One region of the Paenibacillus sp. FSL H7-0703 genome, then DNA from elsewhere that is predicted to be linked to it. Evidence: riboswitches for the same ligand, from Rfam matches in the RefSeq annotation. Region 1 holds a riboswitch; the other holds the start of a gene.

The links. A riboswitch is a leader RNA that binds a small molecule or an ion and turns the genes downstream of it on or off. The one in region 1 is predicted to bind FMN.
Region 2: linked by a shared signal. The riboswitch ahead of MHB46_RS07855 (DMT family transporter) and the one ahead of ribE (riboflavin synthase) in region 1 are both predicted to bind FMN.

What each region holds. Positions count from the first base shown of each region.
Region 1 is NZ_JBBOPF010000003.1:120,512-131,685, reverse strand. Features, by position in the region: gene MHB46_RS26000 (stage V sporulation protein AA) at 1-543, shown strand, start outside; gene MHB46_RS25995 (stage V sporulation protein AB) at 540-962, shown strand; gene MHB46_RS25990 (spore germination protein) at 989-2,674, shown strand; gene lysA (diaminopimelate decarboxylase) at 2,785-4,152, shown strand; gene MHB46_RS25980 (peptidylprolyl isomerase) at 4,314-4,748, shown strand; gene MHB46_RS25975 (2-oxoacid:acceptor oxidoreductase family protein) at 5,000-6,013, shown strand; gene MHB46_RS25970 (thiamine pyrophosphate-dependent enzyme) at 6,013-8,301, shown strand; gene MHB46_RS25965 (IDEAL domain-containing protein) at 8,521-8,988, shown strand; FMN riboswitch at 9,057-9,230, shown strand; gene ribE (riboflavin synthase) at 9,560-10,225, shown strand; gene ribB (3,4-dihydroxy-2-butanone-4-phosphate synthase) at 10,286-10,969, shown strand; gene ribH (6,7-dimethyl-8-ribityllumazine synthase) at 11,049-11,174, shown strand, end outside.
Region 2 is NZ_JBBOPF010000001.1:1,833,662-1,844,835, forward strand. Features, by position in the region: gene MHB46_RS07830 (right-handed parallel beta-helix repeat-containing protein) at 884-2,182, opposite strand; gene MHB46_RS07835 (response regulator transcription factor) at 3,366-4,073, shown strand; gene MHB46_RS07840 (sensor histidine kinase) at 4,075-5,019, shown strand; gene MHB46_RS07845 (ABC transporter ATP-binding protein) at 5,147-6,070, shown strand; gene MHB46_RS07850 (hypothetical protein) at 6,063-6,758, shown strand; FMN riboswitch at 6,880-7,024, shown strand; gene MHB46_RS07855 (DMT family transporter) at 7,197-8,144, shown strand; gene MHB46_RS07860 (methyl-accepting chemotaxis protein) at 8,385-10,415, shown strand; gene MHB46_RS07865 (carboxylesterase/lipase family protein) at 10,559-11,174, opposite strand, start outside.

The DNA of each region.
Region 1 (11,174 bases):
CTGACTAATCCTGAATGGGAAAAGGATCTGCTTGAGCTTGTTCTCAAGCGCCCGCAGCACCAGGACGGTAATCTGATACTGATAGACATGCTGCAGATCATAGCAAAAATTAGAGATCATATTCCGGGGGTCGTAGTTGAATCTCTCGGAAAGCCACATGTACTTGTGGAACTCGTGGAGAAACCCCGTAAGCCGTCCAAAATACTGTTTGTTTTGGTATGGGTGCTTCTGTTTTTTGGCTCTGCGCTGACAATTATGAATTTTCATGCCGACGTTAGCATGATGGAGGTACAGGTTCGGATTGTGGAGATGATTACGGGACATAAAGATGAACATCCGTACCTGTTTCAAATTGCTTACTCGATCGGCATCGGCTTTGGCATGATCGTTTTTTTTAATCACTTGTTCAAGAAACATTGGAACGAGGAGCCGACGCCGCTGGAGGTGGAAATGTATCTGTACCAGGAAAATGTGGATCAGTATGTTGTGGCAGAGGAGTATGAAAAGATGGCCCGTTTGCACACAAAGGATAAGAAACCATGATATTTGTACAGGCTGCACTTCAGATTATTTTAGGTATTGCTGGGGGCCTTGCGGTGGGTAGCGGTGTAATTGCTTTTTTTATTGTGCTGGATATCATGCCGCGATTAGCACAACTCACCCGTACGTATAAAAAATCACGTGCATACGAAAAGGCAATGATTATAGGTTCAGTGCTGGGGACTGTGGTCGATTTTTGGAACATCTGCTTGCCACTACCGGGCATATTTACATGGATACCTGGGTTATTTTGCGGAGTGTTTATTGGTTTGCTCGCCGCGGCTTTAACGGAGGTATTGAATCTCCTGCCTATACTCGCCAAGCGACTCCACATGACCGTGTATATGTTCGGCCTATTAATGGCAATGGTGCTTGGAAAGGTGACGGGTTCCTTATTTGACTGGTTTGTATACAACCGTTAACAACGAAAGCGAAGGGGGCAAGGAATATGGATCACAGAGCGGATCAAGAGCAACATCAAGAAGACGGGGGAATCGGAAAGGAATATCATACTGACGGAGAAGAGTTGAGTCCATGGAAGGAAAAGCAGGCGCAGGAATCTGCACGTTTTAAACACAAAAAAGAGAGTGAGCGGTCTGATAACGTAGAGGAGTCCGTTCGCTACTGGCAGGCCGAAGATGATATATCGCCGAGGATGAAGGATAATAAGAATACACTTGAAACAGTATTAGGTTTGGGGGAGACCTTTGATGTTGTATTCAGGGAAATGACACTGGGTGGGCGTCATACCGGATATCTGTTCCTAAATACCTTTGCGAAGGATCAGATCATGCTTGAAGTGCTAAAGCGTCTCACCTATCTGACGCCGGATAATCTCTCTTCGGATGGACTACAAGCGTATTTCGAAAATTTTATTCCACATATTCAGGTGGAGAAGACAGATAAGATGTCTGTCGTCATTAACAAGGTGCTGACGGGGATGAGTGCCTTTTTCATGGAAGGAGAGCGTTTTTCCCTTATTCTGGATACCCGTAATTATCCGGTGCGTAGTCCGGAGGAACCCTCTTTGGAACGGGTTGTGCGCGGTGCCCGCGACGGGTTTACTGAAACAATGCTTACAAATGTAGGTCTGGTGCGCCGGCGTTTGCGGGACCCAGGACTTAAATTTGAGGCTATGCAGGTCGGTCGTCGAACTCGAACAGACGTTTGTTTGGGTTACATTGACGATATTGTGGATAAGGTGATGGTGGATACTGTACGAGACAAAATTAAAAATGTTAATTTGGATGGTATTCCGCTGGCCGACAAGCAATTAGAGGAGACGATTATCAATAAAGGTTGGAATCCATATCCATTAGTACGATATTCGGAGCGACCAGATGTCGTGGCATCGCATATTATGGAAGGAAGGCTCGTTATTTTCGTCGATACCTCACCCAGCGTGATGATCTTGCCTACTACTTTTTTTGACTTGTGTCAGCATGCAGAAGAGAATCGGCAAACCGCTTTTATGGGAAGTTATTTGCGCTGGGTACGTTTTATAGGTATATTCGCCTCGATGTTTCTGCTTCCGATGTGGCTGCTAATGGTCATCAATCCCGAATTAAAACCTGCGTTTCTTGATTTTATTGGTCCTCAAAAGGAAGCACATCTTCCGCTGATTGCCCAGTTTATCATTGTAGAACTTGGGGTCGATCTTATGCGAATGGCGGCTGTGCATACTCCGACACCACTGGCTTCCGCTATGGGCTTGATCGCAGCCATTATGGTCGGCGATATTGCGGTTCAGACGGGACTTTTCGTGAACGAGGTCGTGCTGTACATGGCTGTCGCTGCGATAGGAATGTTCGCAACACCGAGCTACGAGCTGGGTCTGGCGAATAGACTGATCCGACTATTCCTACTGATTGCTGTAGCTATTTTCCACGTACCGGGCTTTGTCGTGGGTACGACACTGATCATTTTGATGCTGACGCTGCATCGGTCATACAATTCTTCGTATTTGTGGCCGTTCATTCCTTTTAATGCCAAAGCGTTAGCTTCCATCTTGTTCCGTATGCCTGTACTAGATGCACCTAACCGCCCGTCATCTAACAAAACGAGGGACAATACGCGTATGCCCCATACGGATGCCGACACAGATTCGAACTCAGGCAATGGACAGGAGCATTAATATAAATGATCTGCATAAAAATCCATTGTTCTTGATGTTTTTTTTGCTATACTGGTGTAAACATTCGATGGAATATGACTAGCTTGTTCCAGAAAGAGAGGCGCCAGAACATGTATTTGCATGGAAGCAGTAAAATTAACAGCAATGGACATTTGGAAATCGGCGGTTGTGATACAACACTTTTGAAAGAGCGTTTTGGGACACCGCTATATATTGTAGACGAACAGTTAGTCCGCCGGCGCTGCCGGGAGTATATAGAAGCTTTTCGTGAAACCGGATTGAAGTTTCAAGTCGCTTATGCAAGCAAAGCGTTTTGTGTTATGGCGATGTGCGCTTTAGCTGCTGAAGAAGGGATGTCGCTTGACGTAGTTTCCAGTGGAGAATTGTTTACTGCGCTACAAGCAGGGTTCCCGGCAGAGCGAATCCATTTCCACGGCAATAACAAAACACCGGAAGAAATTGAAATGGCGTTAGATGCGCAAATTGGCTGCTTCGTCGTCGATAGCGAAATGGAGTTGCATTTGTTGCAGGCCCTTGCCTCCGAGAAAGAACAGCAGGTGAATATCTTACTGCGGGTTACACCAGGGGTTGAGGCGCATACGCATGAATATATGGCCACAGGTCAAGAAGATTCGAAATTTGGCTTTGACATTGGAAACGGTACAGCACGCCAAGCAGTGGAACAGGCTATCAAGCTAGACCATCTTAACCTGCTGGGGGTACATTCTCATATCGGCTCGCAAATATTCGAAGTGAATGGCTTCCAAATGGCTGCTGAACGGGTTGCAGCTTTTTCCAGAGAAATTAAGGAACAGCTTCAGTTTTCTTTCAAAGTGATTAATCTGGGTGGGGGATTTGGCATTCGCTACACAGAAGAGGACACACCACTGAAAGTATCAACCTATGTACAGGCTATCGGCGAAGCAGTGAAAACTTATTTTTCAGGACTTTACGATGAACTTCCAGAAATTTGGATTGAGCCGGGACGCAGTATTGTAGGCGATTCAGGCACGACCTTATATACGGTAGGAAGCATCAAGGATATTCCGCAGGTACGTAAATATGTCTCGGTAGATGGCGGGATGACAGATAATCCACGCCCTGCACTGTATCAGGCCAAGTATGAAGCGATGCTGGCTAACCGAGCGCAGGATACGAACGAAGAGACGGTGTCCATTGCGGGCAAATGCTGTGAAAGCGGCGATATGCTGATTTGGGATGTAGAGCTGCCTCGTATAAATAGCGGCGATTTGCTCGCTGTTGCCTCAACCGGAGCCTACAATTACTCCATGGCGAGTAATTATAACCGAATACGTCGACCAGCAGTTGTATTTGTCAACAACGGTGAGGCCGAGTTGGTAGTGCGTCGGGAAACCTACGAAGATATCGTACGCAACGATGTTGTGCCACAGCGCTTGATTCGTGATCAAGCTAGTCCAGTGGTTCAGCCCAACGCCAAGATTACCGTTTCGTCCTGATTTTAGACTTGTAAGATCAAGCAGGCCATTGAGTCGGTAATAATACACCGGGGACAATGGCTCTTTTTTTGGACAAGACTTTGCTAAGCGCGGCAATTCATAGTAAACTGGAACTTGATGTTATTTAGTTCTCAAAACAGGTTGAAAAGGAGATACAAACAATGAAAAAAGGTAGAATAGATCTTGAAAACGGCGGTATCGTTGAAATTGACTTTTTCCCAGAAGAAGCTCCAAACACCGTTGCTAACTTTGAAAAGCTGGCAAACAGCGGTTACTACAACGGTTTGAGCTTCCACCGTGTCATTCCGGGCTTTGTTGCTCAAGGTGGTTGTCCAATCGGTAACGGTACAGGCGGTCCTGGTTACACGATTGACTGTGAAACAGCTACGAATACAACAAAGCATGCCAAAGGCGTTCTGTCCATGGCTCATGCAGGTCGCAACACAGGTGGTAGCCAATTCTTTATCTGCTACGCTCCACAACCACATTTAGATGGAGTACATACTGTATTTGGTAAAGTAACCAAAGGTATGGAATTCATTGATGCTGTAAAACAAGGCGACAAAATGAAAGAGGTTAAAGTATTTGACGTGTAATTTTACCGTTAATTACATGATCTTTTTCAAATAGCGTTGCACCTAAGCCGTTCTGTCTTTGGACAGGGCGGCTTTTGTTGTCTTTTGTTTGACGGTTTATTGATTTTCGCAATCACGTAGGCATTACAGTGCGTAAGATCACATTCGAAAAGTAAGTGTTGTGATAGCCTTTCGATAAGAATGCATTTTCCATTTATTTTATATGAGTATTCAAACTCAGTAAGGATTGGAAAAGAAGGGGGCTTATCACATTGTCTATTTTAACGCGCACAAATCGACTCGGATTTTTTGAAATCCGGCTGGAATCCATTGGTGGACTCGGCGCTAATCTGGCTGGCAAAATGTTGGCCGAAACCGGGGTGCTTGGTCTGGGGCTGAATGCTTCAAATTTTTCGTCCTACGGTTCGGAAAAAAAGGGAACTCCGGTTAAAAGCTTCGTCCGCTTCTGTGAGCCGGAGGTCGATATTCGGGATCACAGTCCGATTGAGCAACCGCATGTGGTAGGCATTTTCCATGAAACGTTATACAAAACGGTAAATGTAATCAGCGGACTGCCAGCGGATGGGATTGTAGTGGTTAATTCCACGCGTCCAGCAGAAGAAATACGGGCTGATTTGGGACTGGTATCCGGTACACTAGCGGTGGTGGATGCGATGGGCATCGCACTGGAAGAGCGAACCAAACTAAATACGTCCATGCTCGGTGCCTTGTTCCGTGTCTGTGATTTCCTGGACCCGGAAGCGATGAGATCGGTTATACGCAGTACCTTTGAAAAGAAAAATCCACTGTTAGTGGAACCTAATCTCCGTACGTTTAACCGTGGTTATGAGGAAATGGAACTGCACGTATATCCAGTTACTGATGACGCAGAGGATCGGGTTTATGAACGTCCGCAGCCATTGCTGGGATACGAAACGCAACTACTGGGGGGCGTTATTGCGACTCAGGGAAACAGCATGACGAGAGATGTTAGTGGTTCACGTCAGGGGTATGTGCCTGAATATGAAGCTGATAAATGTACCCATTGTGCCAAGTGTGATTCGATTTGCCCGGATTACTGTTTTGTATGGGAAGAGCAAGCAGACAAACGCGGAAGAGTGATGCCATTTTTGCAAGGGATTGATTACCAGTATTGCAAAGGATGTCTGAAATGTGTAGATATTTGCCCATCGGGGGCATTAAGCTCGCGTCGTGAGCAATGGGGATGGGCGGAACAGAATCGAGTTGCCCACCAATTTCCGGTATATGAAGGAGGGCGTGCGTAATGGCAAAACTGGAGGAAGAACTCAAACAGACAGGCGCCGCGCAAGTGACAACGTTCGAATCCGGTAATGAAATGGCAGCTACGGCGGCTGCGCAAATTAATTATCATATGATGGGATATTTCCCGATTACTCCCTCTACTGAGGTAGCGCAGTATTTGGATCAGATGAGAACGAGAGGTCAGCATAATATTAAGCTGGTTGCAGCAGACGGAGAACACGGATCGGCAGGGATTTGTTATGGAGCTGCCGCAGCCGGAGCGAGGGTTGTGAACGCCACTAGTTCGCAAGGTTTCCTGTACATGCTGGAGCAGTTACCTGTTCAGTCAGGTACCCGTTTTCCAATGGTTATGAATCTGGTGACACGAGCTGTCAGTGGTCCCCTGGATATTCGCGGGGATCATTCGGACCTGTACTATGGTTTGAATACAGGCTGGGTCATTTTGACGGCAAGTACACCACAGGCTGTGTATGATATGAACATCATGGCACTAAAAATCGCAGAGCATAGCGATGTTCGGCTGCCTGTAATGGTCGCATATGACGGTTTTTATACGTCCCATCAAAAACGTAAAGTGCAATATTTTGCCGATGCTGAGACCGTGCGCGGTTTTGTAGGTCCTAACCCGAACTTAAATTATCCGAATATTACGGATTTTGATCATCCTGTTACCGTAGGTGCGCATATGAACGGCGATGACCTGACGAATAATCATGTTCAGCTGTCCGAAGCACTAAAGCTGTCAGAAGGAGTATATGAGCAGGTAGCAGCAGAGTATGCCGCTTTATCCGGTCGGGAATACCCAATTTTAGATCTGTATCAAATGGAGGATGCTGAGGTCGCGGTATTCCTGTTGAATTCGGCGGCTGAATCGGCTAAGGATGTGGCGGATCAACTCCGTGCGCGCGGGATTAAAGCTGGTGTGATACGTCCGAATATCATCCGACCGTTCCCAGCCGCACAACTGCGGGAAGCCTTACGTGATGTCAAGGCGCTGTTGGTAGGTGAACGTGCAGATTCGTATGGGGCAGACGGCGGGAATTTAACGCATGAAATTAAGGCGGCCTTGCAGGAGGACCCGCTGAATCGGACACTCGTGTTGAGCCGTATCTTTGGCTTGGGCGGCAAGGATTTTTATGCGGAAGATGCAGAGGCGTTCTTCCAGCTTGCGATTGAGGCGGCCGAGGCCGGCCGAGCGGAGAAGCCCTTTGATTATTACGGTATTAATCCGGGTTCACCGGACAAAGTGATGCTGCAAGTTATGCAGCCGCCACGTGGCAATGCATACCGTACGGGCATGATTCAAGTTACGCCGGACGAGGCGACCGGGAAGCTCAAAGTCAAGGTGCCACCCCTGCGGTCGTTGACAACCAAACCACGCCGTCTTACACCAGGTCACGGGGCTTGCCCAGGATGTGGGGCATTATCTGCGCTGGAACTGTTTTTCAAAGGTATTGAAGGGGATATTGTCGTGCTGTTCCAGACAGGCTGCGTATATGTGACGACGACAGGGTATCCATATACATCACATAAACAACCGATGATCCACAATCTTTTTCAAAACGGGGCCGCTACACTTTCAGGAGCGCTGGAAGCTTATATGGAAATGAAGCGCCGTAATGAAATTGAAATGTCAGACGATCCGACTTTTATCATGATCAGTGGTGACGGTGGGATGGATATAGGTATGGGTTCTGCGATTGGTGCGGCTCTGCGTAATCATAAGCTGATCATGCTGGAATATGATAACGAAGGGTACATGAATACAGGTTCACAGCAATCATACTCCACTCCGGTTGGTCACATGACTAGTACGTCAGGTGTAGGGAAAATGCAAAAAGGAAAGCAAGGACATCACAAGGATACCGTGCAAATCATGGCTGCTTGTAACATTCCGTATGCTTTTACAGCAGCTGAAAGTCATCCGCAGGATATGCTGCGCAAAGCAGCCAAGGCTCAATGGTATGCGAACAACGTGGGTACGGCCTATGGTAAGATCCTGTGCGCCTGCCCACTGAATTGGAAATCGGAAGACAGACTGGGCACCAGCATTGTGGGCGCTGCAGTCGAGTCTTGTTTCTTTCCTTTGTACGAAATAGAGCAAGGCAGTACGACAATTACGTACAATCCGGAAGACAAGGGAAAACGGATTCCAGCTGCTGAATGGTTGAAATTAATGGGTAAAACGAAGCATCTTCTCAAGGAGGAGGCTACGCTGGCTACCTTTGAGCAGGAGATTGAGCGTCGCTGGACTATCCTGAAAAAGAAACATGAAATTTCAGAGCTATAATTCCGTTTTTTGCATAATCATCGATTAACATTGTTAGCCGCTGTTACTGTAGTGGTTCAATCAAGATTCTTTGCGTTTATTGCGCAAAGAATCTTTTTTATCGTTTATGGGTTGAAGCATAAAAAAACAGGTAATGATTTCCGATATAGGAGTGGAGGCCTATAAGAGGCACGTTAAAAAGTTTTCTTCTGAATTTTAAGATGCAATGAGGTGCAGGAAATGATTAAGCTGAATACAGTTGAAATAATCGAAATTATAAAGAAGCAGATCCCTAAGGTTATGAACATCAAGCCAGTGGAGCTAAAGTTTACGGATGATTTTGGACGGGCATCGCTGGCAGCGACAGAACACAAATTCACGCTGACGAACCAGCATTATTCTGCCAAGGTGATGGATTGCGTGTTAGAAACACAGGTACGCCCCATTTTAATGTGCGAAATTATTTATTTTCTGAAATGCGAGTTTATTGACGGACATGTTGATGTGCGACTGGATTATGAAGCATGTTCTGAGGAAGGACGGGGACCGGTTGCTTCAGCCGTAATTACCTTTGATCATGCAACAGAGTTGGGAGTCGAGGAACTGGCCGATCTGATTGACTTGGCGCTTCATATGAATGATAAAACCTGGTTTGAAGAACTCTCCAGCCAATATGTCAAAACCAAAGCAGGAGCTTCTATTAGATAACTTGCTTTTTTTAGAAGTCGGTGCTAATATACGTAACAAGTTTAATGTTAATTCAATTAAATAAGAGCAAGATCCTTCGGGGCGGGGCGAAATTCCCCACCGGCGGTGATGACATGTTTGTGGACCGTTTTTGTGAGAAACAGCATGGCTTAGTCCGTGACCCGGATGCTGAATGATCGGCAGAAGGTGGACCTGGTGCAAATCCGGGACCGACAGTATAGTCTGGATGGGAGAAGGATACGAAGCGCATGTGCATGACGTGACATGTGCCAATTTTTAGCATACCCAATTGTGCGTACGGCTTATTTCGTTGTAGGACAGCATCGGGCGATAGCTTGCTTAAGCTTTCTTTTTGATGGTGTTCAGAGCGTATTTGGTTGTATCCTCAGTCATGCTTTCTATTGGCAAACCTATGATTTCATGTCGTCTTAAGATGCATATGAACTGCGCTTGTATACTACAAATGTGACTCTCATCACCCCCATGACGGATTGAATCCGAACTGGGGGTTTTTTGCGCTTATAGCTGATGAATTAGGGATAAACTGAATGTAGTGGAAAGGAGTGAAGGCATGTTTACCGGATTGGTCGAGGAAGTGGGTCGCATTCAAACTATTTCCAAAAGCGGTGAAGCGATGGTGCTGGGGATTTCGGGTTCCGTGGTGTTGGGCGATTTGAAAATAGGAGACAGTGTCTCAGTGAATGGCGTTTGCCTGACGGCGATACAGATCGGTACGAAAGACTTTAAGGTTGATGTGATGCCGGAAACCTTTCGCAGCAGTAATCTGAAAGAGTTGAGATCAGGCAGCCGAGTCAACCTGGAGCGAGCGATGGCGGCGAGCGGAAGGTTCGGAGGACATATCGTGCAAGGACATGTGGACGGGACGGGAACGATTCGCGGGGTAACATCAGATCAGAATGCAGTTGTGTTCGAAATTGAGCCTAAAAATCAAACATTATTTAAATATATTCTTCTCAAAGGGTCAATCACAATTGATGGTATCAGCCTCACAGTCGCACAGCGTACGAGAGATACCTTTGCCGTATCCATTATTCCCCACACCTTATCCGAAACGGCCTTACAAGCCAAACGTGAGGGAGATACCGTCAATATCGAATGCGATATTTTGGGCAAATATGTAGAACAGCTTTTAAATTACAGAGGTGCAGCGGAGGCGGAGAGAGTAGAAGAAGCTCCTCTCAGTTTGGACTATTTGGCGAAACACGGCTTTGCCTGATATTGAAGGGTAAGCCTGTTTAGGAGCATTCGTGGCACAAGACATAAGGAGGAAAGTGTTATGGATAGAGGTAGCCAAACAAGTGCAATGGCAAACGTCATAGAGCATGGCGAGTTGGAACATGACGAAGAGATTCGTTTGGATTCCATCGAAGCAGCGTTGGAGGACTTAAAAAACGGTAAAGTTGTTATTGTGGTGGATGATGAACAGCGCGAAAATGAAGGCGATTTTATCGCTTTGGCTGAAAAAGCGTCGCCTGAGGTCATTAATTTCATGATTACAGAAGGTCGCGGGTTGGTCTGTGTGCCAATTACACGACAAAGAGCCGAGGCCTTGGAATTGCATCCTATGGTAGAGCAAAATACAGATTTCCACGGTACTGCCTTTACGGTATCGGTAGATCATATGGAGACAACAACGGGTATTTCAGCGGCCGAGCGTTCCTTGACTGTACGCGCCTTGGCAGACGAAGCAGTCACAGGCAGTGATTTCCGCAAGCCTGGTCACATGTTCCCGCTGATTGCTCGCGATGGTGGTGTCTTGCAGCGTGCTGGTCACACTGAAGCGGCTGTTGATCTGGCCCGACTCAGTGGCTTCAAGCCTGCTGGGGTCATTTGCGAAATTATAAAGGAAGATGGCTCAATGGCCCGCCTGCCTGATCTGGCAGTGGTCGCCAAGCGACATCAATTGAAGCTGATCAGTATTCAGCATTTGGTGGACTACCGTCGTCGTTTGTCATTGTAAAAATACATCTCGGTTCCAAGTAAATCTGAAGTATTGTCCGAAGTCCCTAAATAATTAAACTAAGAGAGGTTGATTAAACATGGCACGTTTTATAGAAGGTAATCTCGTATCGAACGGTTTAAAATATGGTATTGTGGTGGGCAGATTTAATGAGTTTATTACGAGCAAGCTGTTAAGCGGCGCAATTGACGCACTTCAACGACAT
Region 2 (11,174 bases), on a different contig from region 1:
CCGTATTCCAAACATCGAATTATAAACTCTTTCAGTATAATATAGGAGAACTGTAACTGCTAGTAATTTGATTACATCTTGTGTTAGGGTTGAGTTGACCTCAGTAATCTCACTTACTTCTCATGAGCGGATTTAAATACTATCTTATGTGGTGGTTTAAACATCTTTGAATTTACGAAAAAGTCCAATATTCATCAATTTTAATAATCATATGTTGCAGTTAAAACCACTACTTCTACATCCCTATGCGGCCATTTAAGCAATTTCAATACATCTCTTGTTAACACAAATAGGCTGACAGGCGTCCCTACAGCCCGCTTTTTCATCGAATCAGGTTGTACTTCCCGTTTCCGATCGAAGCTACACGTTATCATGTATGTATGACGATGAGAGCTATAACTGCGCTTCACAGCAGCTCCATGTACGAACTGACGCCGGAAGGAAAGATTGACGTACATGGCACGTATGGAGGTTATTGTTACCAGGGCTATCGCCATAGCTTGTGCCATGGCTGGGCACGGGTCCGACGGCATGGCTCTCCGAATACGTGTTGGATATCCGTCCGGTTAAGCCGGGCTGCAGGACCATAAGTGTTAAAGCCGTAGCTTGGCGATCTGGAGTGGATGGAAGGCACCTTCCTAACGCCGCTTGGTATCGTAAAGGTGATACATGTGAAGCTACCTGATGGAAAAGTACAATCGGATATCGTGGTACCAGATGGCGTAGTTCTTTGAACGTAGCAATTGTAAAATATTAAAGTCATTAAAAAGGTGATGTCTGTAAATATACTGGACATCACCTTTCTTTTATCTAGAGCTATCGTTAGATCAAATTACACAAATTCACTATTATCGTTTCTTTCATTTGGAAAATGTTAGAAATTTTATTTGTCAGCAAGGTAGCCTAAATCGTATTTGTAAAGAGTACTGGAAGTTACAGGAAGCATAAACGTAACATCAGGTAAACTGCCGTCTGGTTTTCTTGGTGCAGATAATTGGGCCGTATCCAGACTTACAAAATCTTCTGCCGTGATTTCAAGTCCTCCGTTGATGGTCCAAGAATTATTAGATACATTTTCCGGCAAATTGTTGTCATTCATAATTGCCCGGCTCATAAAAGCGATGTTGTTATGTAAAACTTCTCTGTAACCGGGAATATTGGTTATGTCCGTTGGACTAACACGTTCCAGCATATCGAAATTGGCTCTACTATTATTATAGGCCGTGTTATTGGTCCAGGTAGCTGATTGTCCAGGCTGATGATTCGCATAAAAGCCACTAGCACCGTTATTCACAGCTAAAGAATATTTTACGGTATGAACGGGCAATGGATCTGGAATTCCCGTAATTCTGTACGCATATCCGCCGACTTTAAACCCATTTTTGTTGCCGATACCGTTCTGATTACCCTGATGATCAAATGACCAACAATGGTCATAAATCACTAGGCCTTTTGAACTAATACTGTCAAATCCGTCATCGCTGTTATTCCATGCACGAGAGTTAATGAAGGTAACAGCCCCTCCATGAGCACCAAAACCATCTGTATTACCAGCTGATATTTGTGTTGGTCCAATATTGTTATAAGAATCCGAATTAAGAACAGTTCCTGATCCATTTCCAGTATAGTAAAAACCAATGGCCTCATTATCATGAGCAGCCATATTCACGAAATCGGCTTGTCCTCTAATATTAAAAGCTTCTGATTGCGCTTGATCACCTACTTTAACTCCGATCACATCAAATCCTTTAAAAGTGATGCCCGTTACATTATCACCAACAAAAAATGCTGCCACACGTAGATTCGTTGGTACATTTTTGAAATTAAACACAGGTCTTTCCCCAGGATAAGCCTCATAGGTAATCCCATTCTTATTAAAGGCATTTACATAATTATAATTACTATCGGTTTTTGCAATATCAAAATCATCATAAACTCCCTCACGAATATAGACTGTATCCCCAGACGAAGCTACTGATTGTGCTTGCATCAAGCTCTTAAATGGCTCACTTTTAGTTCCTGCATTTTTATCACTGCCAGTTGGAGAAACATAATAGCTTGTCGTACTTGTTGCTGTCTCTTCCTCCACATCTAGAGTGTTTTTAGTTGCATAAACAGAACTTGTCATAAACATGGCTACAAGCATGCAACAGATCATAAATAAACTTCCAAATTTCCTCATAAATCATTTCTCCTTTTGTCAATCAATTGTTTGATGCTGTGCTAACAACTACAAGGATCTTTAAATGAAAAACAAAATTACATGTAACCTAAATCAAATCATTGAATTTCCTCGCCTCTTCACGCCCAAGTTTATCCCTTCCAAAAGAACGGGATCATTTAGCTTATTTCTTGATCGTCATAGGTAAATCGATAGATGTTAAATCTAAAGTTTTCAGGGTTGGGTTTCAATAAATTCCAACTTACAATAGTATTGGAAACCGCTGCGTGCAGCCACGATTCCACGTCCTAAATTTTCCGTCATTCGGGATCTGCAGCAGCATTAACCGTGTTCGATGAAAAAGGTAGCGATATACTAAACTCATAACACTCAGGAACAACATGAGCTTGCGCAATTTTCTCTGCATATAAACTTTTCTTTTCATTAGTGAATTGTGGCTAATCTCCTGGTACAAAGAAGACCTCCTTCCATATTATTCCGGCGCCATGAGTTTCATCGGCTCAAATTACAGAGATATGTATAACTCAATTACTAAATAATTCTTTTGTATTACATTTTTAGGTATAAAGTCATGTAATATAAAAATATATTTTTACAATATTATGGTTAAAATAGGTAAAAAATGAAAGTCTACTACATGAATCGAATTGATGAAAAATTGTCCGATCTTCCCTGGTTTGTAACGAGTTTATTGAAAGCAGGAAAAGAAAACTATCTCCCACAACACTTCTTAACTATTGCCATGATTACGTTATATTTTTTGATAGATTAGTTGCAGAAAACTTTCTTTCTTTTTTGGAGTACCAATTAGGAAATACTAAACTGACCATTAATCGCAAGTTGTCCTCACTGAAATCCTACCCCTTGTGGCTCTAGGAGATTTACTACTTCATACATTTATGCGGTTGGGAAAAACATACTTACTTTGGGTCTATAAAGGCACACAAACTTTTCCCCTGATCTAAGCCTCTTCCTTTACAAAAGCCAAATAAATACTATAGGACTCGCGTGCGCCTGAACGCGAATGATGCAAACGACTGATTACGTAACTCCCTGGGGCAATCCAGGGAGTTTTCATTTTCTCTTTGGATATTTTTTGTGGAAATCCCCTCCACTGCTCTATATAATTCAGGTACAGTTCGTCACGCGAGCTTAATCTAAAAATTAGGGGTGTTCCACACCTATGTCACAGCATATTTTACTTATTGAAGACGATCTATCCATTGCCGAAATGCTACTCAAAGCACTCACTAAGGAAGGATACAGTCTAACCACTGCCTATGACGGGGAAGAGGGTCTTCTTGCCTTTGAACGTCATACCTATGATCTGGTACTGGTGGACTTGATGATGCCGAAGGTGGACGGTATGGAGGTGATTCGACGAATTCGTACCCATAGCGCTGTCCCGATTCTGATTATGTCAGCCAAGGATAGTGACGTAGATAAAGCGCTTGGACTAGGCTTTGGGGCAGATGATTATGTTGCCAAACCTTTTTCAATGCTGGAAATGACAGCTCGTATTCAGTCCGCGATCCGCAGATCTACTACATATGCCCGTCAGCAACAACAGGAGGAACAGCCGCAAGCACAAGTTTTGACCTACGGCAGTCTGCGCATTGATTTTGATCATTTTACAGTCATACGCAATGAAAATGAAATTCAGCTAACAGCCAAAGAGTCCGATATTTTGAAGCTATTTGTAGCCAATCCGAACCGGGTATTTACAAAAGCACAATTATACGGATTTATTTGGAAAGACGATTATATGGGCGACGAGAACGTGATTAACGTCCATATTCGCCGCCTGCGTGAGAAAATCGAAGAAGATCCCTCTCATCCTGTCCACATTAAAACGCTATGGGGCATTGGCTACAAATGGGAGAATGGCTGATATGAACATCGAAAACATTTCTGAATGGATTGTCGGCCTCATCATGTCAGTCGTTATAGTATGGCTTTGGCGGGAGCGTATGGCCTATAAGCGCAAAATAAAGGATATCCGAACCCTACTAGAGCGGATTGTGACGGTGAATCATGCGGAAAAGCTGCTATATGTTACAGGTGACGTTGAACTGCAACGACTCATGACGGAAATTAACCGACTGCTGGACTTGAATCTCAGAGTGTCTGCAGATTACAACCGTAGCCAAATCGCCATGCGCAAAATGATTTCGAACATTTCCCACGATCTCAAGACCCCGCTTACGGTTGTGCTTGGATATGCCGAGATGCTGGATGGCGATCCGACTATTTTGCCAGAAGAACGTATAAAGCTGCTATCCAAAATTCATCAAAAGACAAGCGAAGCGATTGAGCTGATCGGCAGCTTTTTTAGCTTGGCGAAGCTGGAGGCTAATGATACGGATATTCCGTTGACTCGACTGGAAGTGGGAGAACTGTGCAGACGCAGCATTTTGGAATTTTATGACCTGCTGACCGCACAGGGATTTACTGTGCATATTGAGATCCCGGAGCACCCCATTCATGCCTTGGGGAACGAAGGAGCGATTGGACGGGTGCTGAACAATCTGATCTCGAATGCCATTCGCTATGGGGCAGATGGACGGACGCTGGGTCTGGCTCTATTGGAACAGCAGGATACAGTGCGTATAGAGGTATGGGATCGTGGCAAAGGCATACAGGAATCCGAGCAAGATAAAGTTTTTGAACGCATGTACACACTGGAGGACTCCCGCAATAAGGCGGTACAAGGCAGCGGACTGGGCCTTACGATTGCCAAACGCCTGGTTGAAACGATGAACGGAGAAATTCAATTGACTAGTAGACCTTATGAGCGGACAGTCTTCTCTTTTACATTGAAGAAAATCAACTATTAATCGAACTCAGCATTTTGCATAATTCGATTTGTGCTCAACTTAATAAATTTGTAAGAATCACGAAAGAAAAATGAACATTTCGCCCTTTATCCTTGAATTATCAGCAGTATACGAAGGGAGAACACCTATGACTTACGTAATACGTACACATCAGTTGACCAAGGCCCTGAAGGGCAATGAAATTGTAGCGGGAGTCAGTATGAATGTGCGCAAGGGAGAAACCTATGGCTTTCTCGGCCCTAACGGGGCAGGCAAGACGACGATGATGAAAATGATTACAAATTTACTCAAGCCAACATCGGGTGAAATTGAATTATTCGGTGAGAAATTAACGCCAAAATCGTATCATCTGCTCGGACGGATGGGTTCGATTATTGAATACCCGATTTTTTATGACAGGCTGACGGCACAGCAAAATCTCGAACTTCATTGTGAATACATGGGCTACTACAATAAGCAGGCTGTTCGGGATGCCCTGGAATTAGTGAATTTGCGAAATGCGGATGACAAGCCGGTAAAGGATTTTTCGCTGGGAATGAAGCAACGTCTTGGGATTGCCCGCGCTATTGCGACTAAGCCAGAGCTACTCATTTTGGATGAACCGATTAATGGTCTGGACCCCGTGGGAATCAAGGAAATCCGCCAATTATTCCACATGCTATGCAAGGAATATGGGATGACTCTGCTCGTGTCCAGTCATATTTTAGCGGAAATAGAGCAGATTGCGGATACGGTAGGCGTGATTAATCAAGGAAGGCTGATTGAGGAAGTGTCGATGGAACAGGTGCGGGAAACCAATACGGAATACATCGAATTTACGACCAACGATTGTAAAAAAGCGACCTACGTCCTCTCCCATCATCTGAATCTGAATAATATAAGGGTACTCAATGAACAGAGTATACGTATTTACGATTCAAATGTACCGCAGAAACAAATTACGAAGACGCTCATTTTAAATGATATAGAAGTGGATTCCATTCATCAGAAAAGCAGCACACTGGAAGACTACTTTTTGCGGCTGTTAAACGGAGGTGATCTCCATGCTTAAATTGATGCAGTTGGAGCTGAAAAAATTTCATCTGGCGGGTTATATCCGTTCAGCACTGATCGCCAATGCATGCATTCTTGGGCTGCTCTGTATTATCGCGCTGGACAGTCAAAGTGAAGGAATACCCGAATTCACACAGTACACTCAACTCTTGGATCTAATAGACAATTTTGTGAGAGCAACATTTATTGTATTTTCCTCCGTTTTGCTATGCCGCTTTATCGTCGGAGAATTTAAATCCAAATCGATTACGATCTTGTTCATGTACCCGATTCACCGTCAAAAGCTGATGATCGCCAAGCTCTTGGTTGTGCTGCTGTTTACGTTCTTGTCTATTATTATTTCGGAAATAATCATTACGGCTGCTATTCATCTGCTCAACCAGTTTGTCTTGATTGTACCGGATAACCTTACTCTTTCCATACTGGGCCAACAATCAGCACGGACGCTGATCAATGCCGTTGCTGCCAGCTTTATGGGATTGGTTCCGCTGTATATGGGGATGCGAAGATACTCTGTACCCACCACCATTGTGACCTCAATCCTGATTGTAGCATTGCTTTTCTCCAATAATAACGGCGCTACACTTAGCTCCATAGCCCCCGTGCAAATTGGCTTCTCTCTACTAGGAATGCTTGTGGCTTATGCGGCGATTCGACGTATTGAGTATAAGGATATTACCTCGTAATATGTAATTTCGTAGAGCGCTTTCAAAAAACAGATGAAAATCATTGTTAGATATACACACATTTTTCACTGGACTTCATTCTAAAACAGGTATATCCTATAGGAGAAATTAAAAACGGAATAAGGATCTTCGGGGTAGGGTGAGATTCCCAACCGGCGGTATGGCTCATGGAGCTAAGCCCGCGACTCTGTATCTGGCAACAGGATACGGACTGATTTGGTGAGATGCCAAAGCCGACGGTAAAGTCCGGATGGAAGAAGATCGAAATATCAACATGCCGCGAAGTGGATGAATACTGCGTTATTAGTTTTGCAGCAACTTCATTTAACTTGCATAAAGCGGCAAGTTTATTTGATCAACCCCCGTCTTGCATGGCCTTTCGCCATGGACGGGGGTTTTTGTGCCACCGGTCCTGTATTCGCAAGGAGCTAATTGAGTATGAGTCAATCTTCTACTGTACTAACATCCAAAGGTTTTGATCGTAGCTCCCACATGAAAAGCGGTTTTTGGCTGGTCGCAATTGGAGCAGCCTTGTGGGGCGCAGACCCGCTTTTTCGTATTATTTTGCTAAAGTCATTTACTTCAACACAAATTGTACTTATGGAGCATGTGCTGCTCTTCCTCGCTCTGACACCGATGCTGTGGAAGCATCGTGAGGAACTCAAAGCGGTACGGCTTCGTCAAGTTTTCGCTATTTTATTCGTCTCGTGGGGCGGCTCGGCTCTGGCCAGCGTGATTTTCACTATGGCACTCAGCAATGGTGATTTGAATGCTGTACTCTTACTCCAGAAGCTTCAACCCTTGGTCGCTATTGTTCTAGCCCGTATTATTTTGAAGGAAATGTTGCCGCGTCATTTTGGATTATTAATTGTCGTTGCTCTGTTCGGGACGTATCTTCTGACCTTCGGTTGGTCGCTCCCTTTCGGACATGTTCGTGATTTTGTTCAGGTTGGTAGTCTGCTTGCACTCGGTGCAGCAGTTCTGTGGGGCGGTTCGACAGTCATGGGAAGTTACTTGCTTCGTTCAATGAAATATGAAACAGTAACCTCCCTCCGCTTCATGGTGGCGCTCCCTCTGCTGATTGTCCTCACCTCTGTAGAGCATGCGCCATGGAATATGCCTGCCGGTACATGGGCGGGCGCAGCTGTGATTATCAATCTGCTATTGCAGGCATTGCTTCCGGGTCTTCTCAGCTTGCTACTGTATTACAAAGGCTTAAGTACAACCAAAGCGTCTTATGCTACGATGGCAGAACTGAGCTTTCCCATGGTTGGTGTCGTGATTAACTGGATCGCATTTCAGCAAATTGTCACTGTAGCGCAATTGACTGGTTTTATGCTCATCTGGATTTCGCTCTTTATGATTTCACGTCAGCAAAAAAATTAACAATTCAATGTCCCTTTCATGACTTACCCAAGCCAAATCGTGAAGATGCTTTTGCATCTCCGATTTGGCTTTTTATGTATTCGCATTAATATTCAACATAGTTCTTTAGACCTGTTTTTCGAAAAAAGTGTCTAAAATATGCTACTATTCCTCGTTTCCCAAGGATTACATCTATAAAATTCGTCGGTTTCTGTCGAATAAAACAATGTAGTAATCATCAGACACAGAGGAGCAAGAACTATGACTAAAACAAAACAAACAGTTCCGTGGTGGAACAGGTTTCTCAAGCAGTTTTATTTAATGAGGACAAGATTAATAATATCTTTTTTAGCTGTGTTATTGATTCCGAGCGTACTTATCGGGTACTTTTCTTATCAGGGGGCTACGACACAACTCAGTCAGCAAATGGGCGGTTCCGTATACACGAATCTGTATCTGATCCGAAGCAATGTCAATCAGTATGTAGCGCCCATTATGAAAGACCTGGACGTGCTTACCACTGAAATCAATTCTGATTCCATCGGTACCAACCAAGAGGCCCTTCAGAAAAAGTTGGATGTTATCGTCAAGGCTCATCCCGAGCTAGATGCTGCGCTTCTCGGCAATGAGAAGGGGCAATACATACGTTCGCCGAAAAAACAGGAGTCCGATTATGACCCCCGGGAGAGAAAATGGTACAAAAATGCGATGCTGGAAAAGGGTAAAGTATTCGTCGGTGTTCCAGTTGCCAGTGTCACGACAGGGAATTTAGTCGTTAATATATCGGGAACGCTGGAGGACGGTGAAGGAGCTGTTGCATTGGCTTTGAATCTGGACAAGATGGGTGAAAGTCTGCAGTCTGTTAAGATTGGTGAACGCGGAGGACTCATTATTGTTGATTCTGAACATAAAGTTGTATCTGGGACTGGAACAGCCTTTAACAAGACAGGCAAAAAACCGGCTGACGCCATAGAGGGACTTCCCGAAGTGGCGACAACCGTCGAAAATGATACTCCTTCCATGTCGCAAATTCAATTTATGAATCGAGATATGCTGGCCTTTACACTTAAGGACCCTCTCACCGGTTGGAGCATTGTCGCACTGTCGGATCTGGAGGATTACAGTGATGCAGCCCAACCGATTCTGAAGCAAAGCCTAATTGTGATTGTCATTTCCATACTTGCCGCTGCGATCATCATTGTGCTTATGGTCCGCTCGTTCTTAATTCCGCTGCGCAAGCTGCAAGCAGGAACACGCATCGTCCGTGACGGAAATCTGACCGAACGTGTTAACCTATCCAGCAAGGATGAGTTCGGCGAACTGGCACAGAATTTTGACCAGATGACTCATTCCTTGCATACGATGGTTTCCGAGGTCAATCAAACGTCCTCCCGACTTGCTTCCTCTTCTCTGATGATCAAGGAAAGCACAGAGCAAACGACGGAGTCCGTACAACACGTAGCGGAAACGGTTATGGAATCCGCAGAAAATGCAGCCACCAGCGCCGAGGCATCCGAGCAAACCGCTAATGCCGTTGAAGAAATGGCCAAGGGTGTCAGCACCATTGCCGAATCAGCAAGCTCCATCGTGGATTCAGCAGGACAAACCGAGCATGATGTAGCTCAAGGCAGTCAAATGATCAGCCATGTGCGGACACAAATGGACCGTATTCTGGAAGCTGTAAGCCAAACGGCTAGCCTGATGGATGAGCTATCCCAGCTCTCAGACGATGCGAAGCAGATGAATACAGCTATTGCCGCCATTGCCAAGCAAACCAATTTGTTGTCTCTGAACGCGTCTATTGAAGCTTCCAGAGCTGGCGAGGCCGGGCGTGGATTTGCCGTAGTCGCTATAGAGGTACGCAAGCTGTCTGAGCAATCCAAGGAAAGTGCAGATTCCATCAGTCAGATCATTACTCAGATGCTCGATTTGATTCAACGCTCCACCGCTACCATGAACGGTAATGTTCGTAACCAGGTAGGTGAAGGATTACGTATTAGCCAAGATGCAGAAGGTGCATTTACGAATATTGAACGCTCTACATCTCATATTGTGGAACAAATTCAAAGTGTGTCGGCTGCGGCTGAACAAATCTCAGCCAGTACAGAGGAAGTTTCGGCCACTGTCACCCATTTGGCAAGTCTGTCTCGCAATTCGGCGGACAGTTCGCAGACAACCTCTGCTGCCGCTCAGGAGCAAATGGCGGCCATGGAGGAAATCGCATCTTCGTCTCAGGAGTTGTCCAACATGGCCCAGGATTTGCAACAGCTGGTTAAGCGATTTAAGATTTAAGTTACACATCGTATCGTTGCAATTTCATGCAAGTAAGAATGAGCAGCAGTATATCTAATTACTAACAAAAGCCTTCGTCCGTATACTAATTACGGGCGAAGGCTTTTTCCATGTGAGTACTTGGGGTGATCTCTCTTGTTTACTTATAGGGTCATCTGACCGGTTAACTGACGGCGTCTATCTCCTTCGGGGTCGTGCTCCATTTTAATATCCTGATGGAAAATAGCTGTAGTCCGCTCTTCCCTGTCGTACATCGGCCAAGCCTCCTCGGACAGCACAGGCTTCCCATCACGTGCAAAAGCAACCCATGCCTGCTGCATAGCTTGAGCGAGCTTCTGCATCGACGGTTGAATCTCTAATCCAAGCTTACCTAGCAGCTCCAGATTATCGAAAACAAACGCAATTTCAGCACCGTGAACCGCTTGTCCAAAGGTAGGATGCCCCGGTAATGTCCATTCAAAACGATACATCCATACAGGCGCATGCGCCGACTGCGCAACAGCAAGAGCCAATGCAGGACGCCAAAAAAATAGATCTGTCAACATTTGTGCCTGTCCCTCAATCGTAACAGGGAATGGTTCTATCAGGTCGCCGATGTCTGACATGCCCGTCATCATTTCCAATGCCTGACTCGCTGTTGACTTGTTCATTAGATGGGATTCTTTTCGGATGAAATAGGCCCCCTCATGCAAGTTCGTTCCAATCAAAACGGAAACCTGCTTTGCTGAACCTTGCGCGATTGCAGACAGGGGGACATCT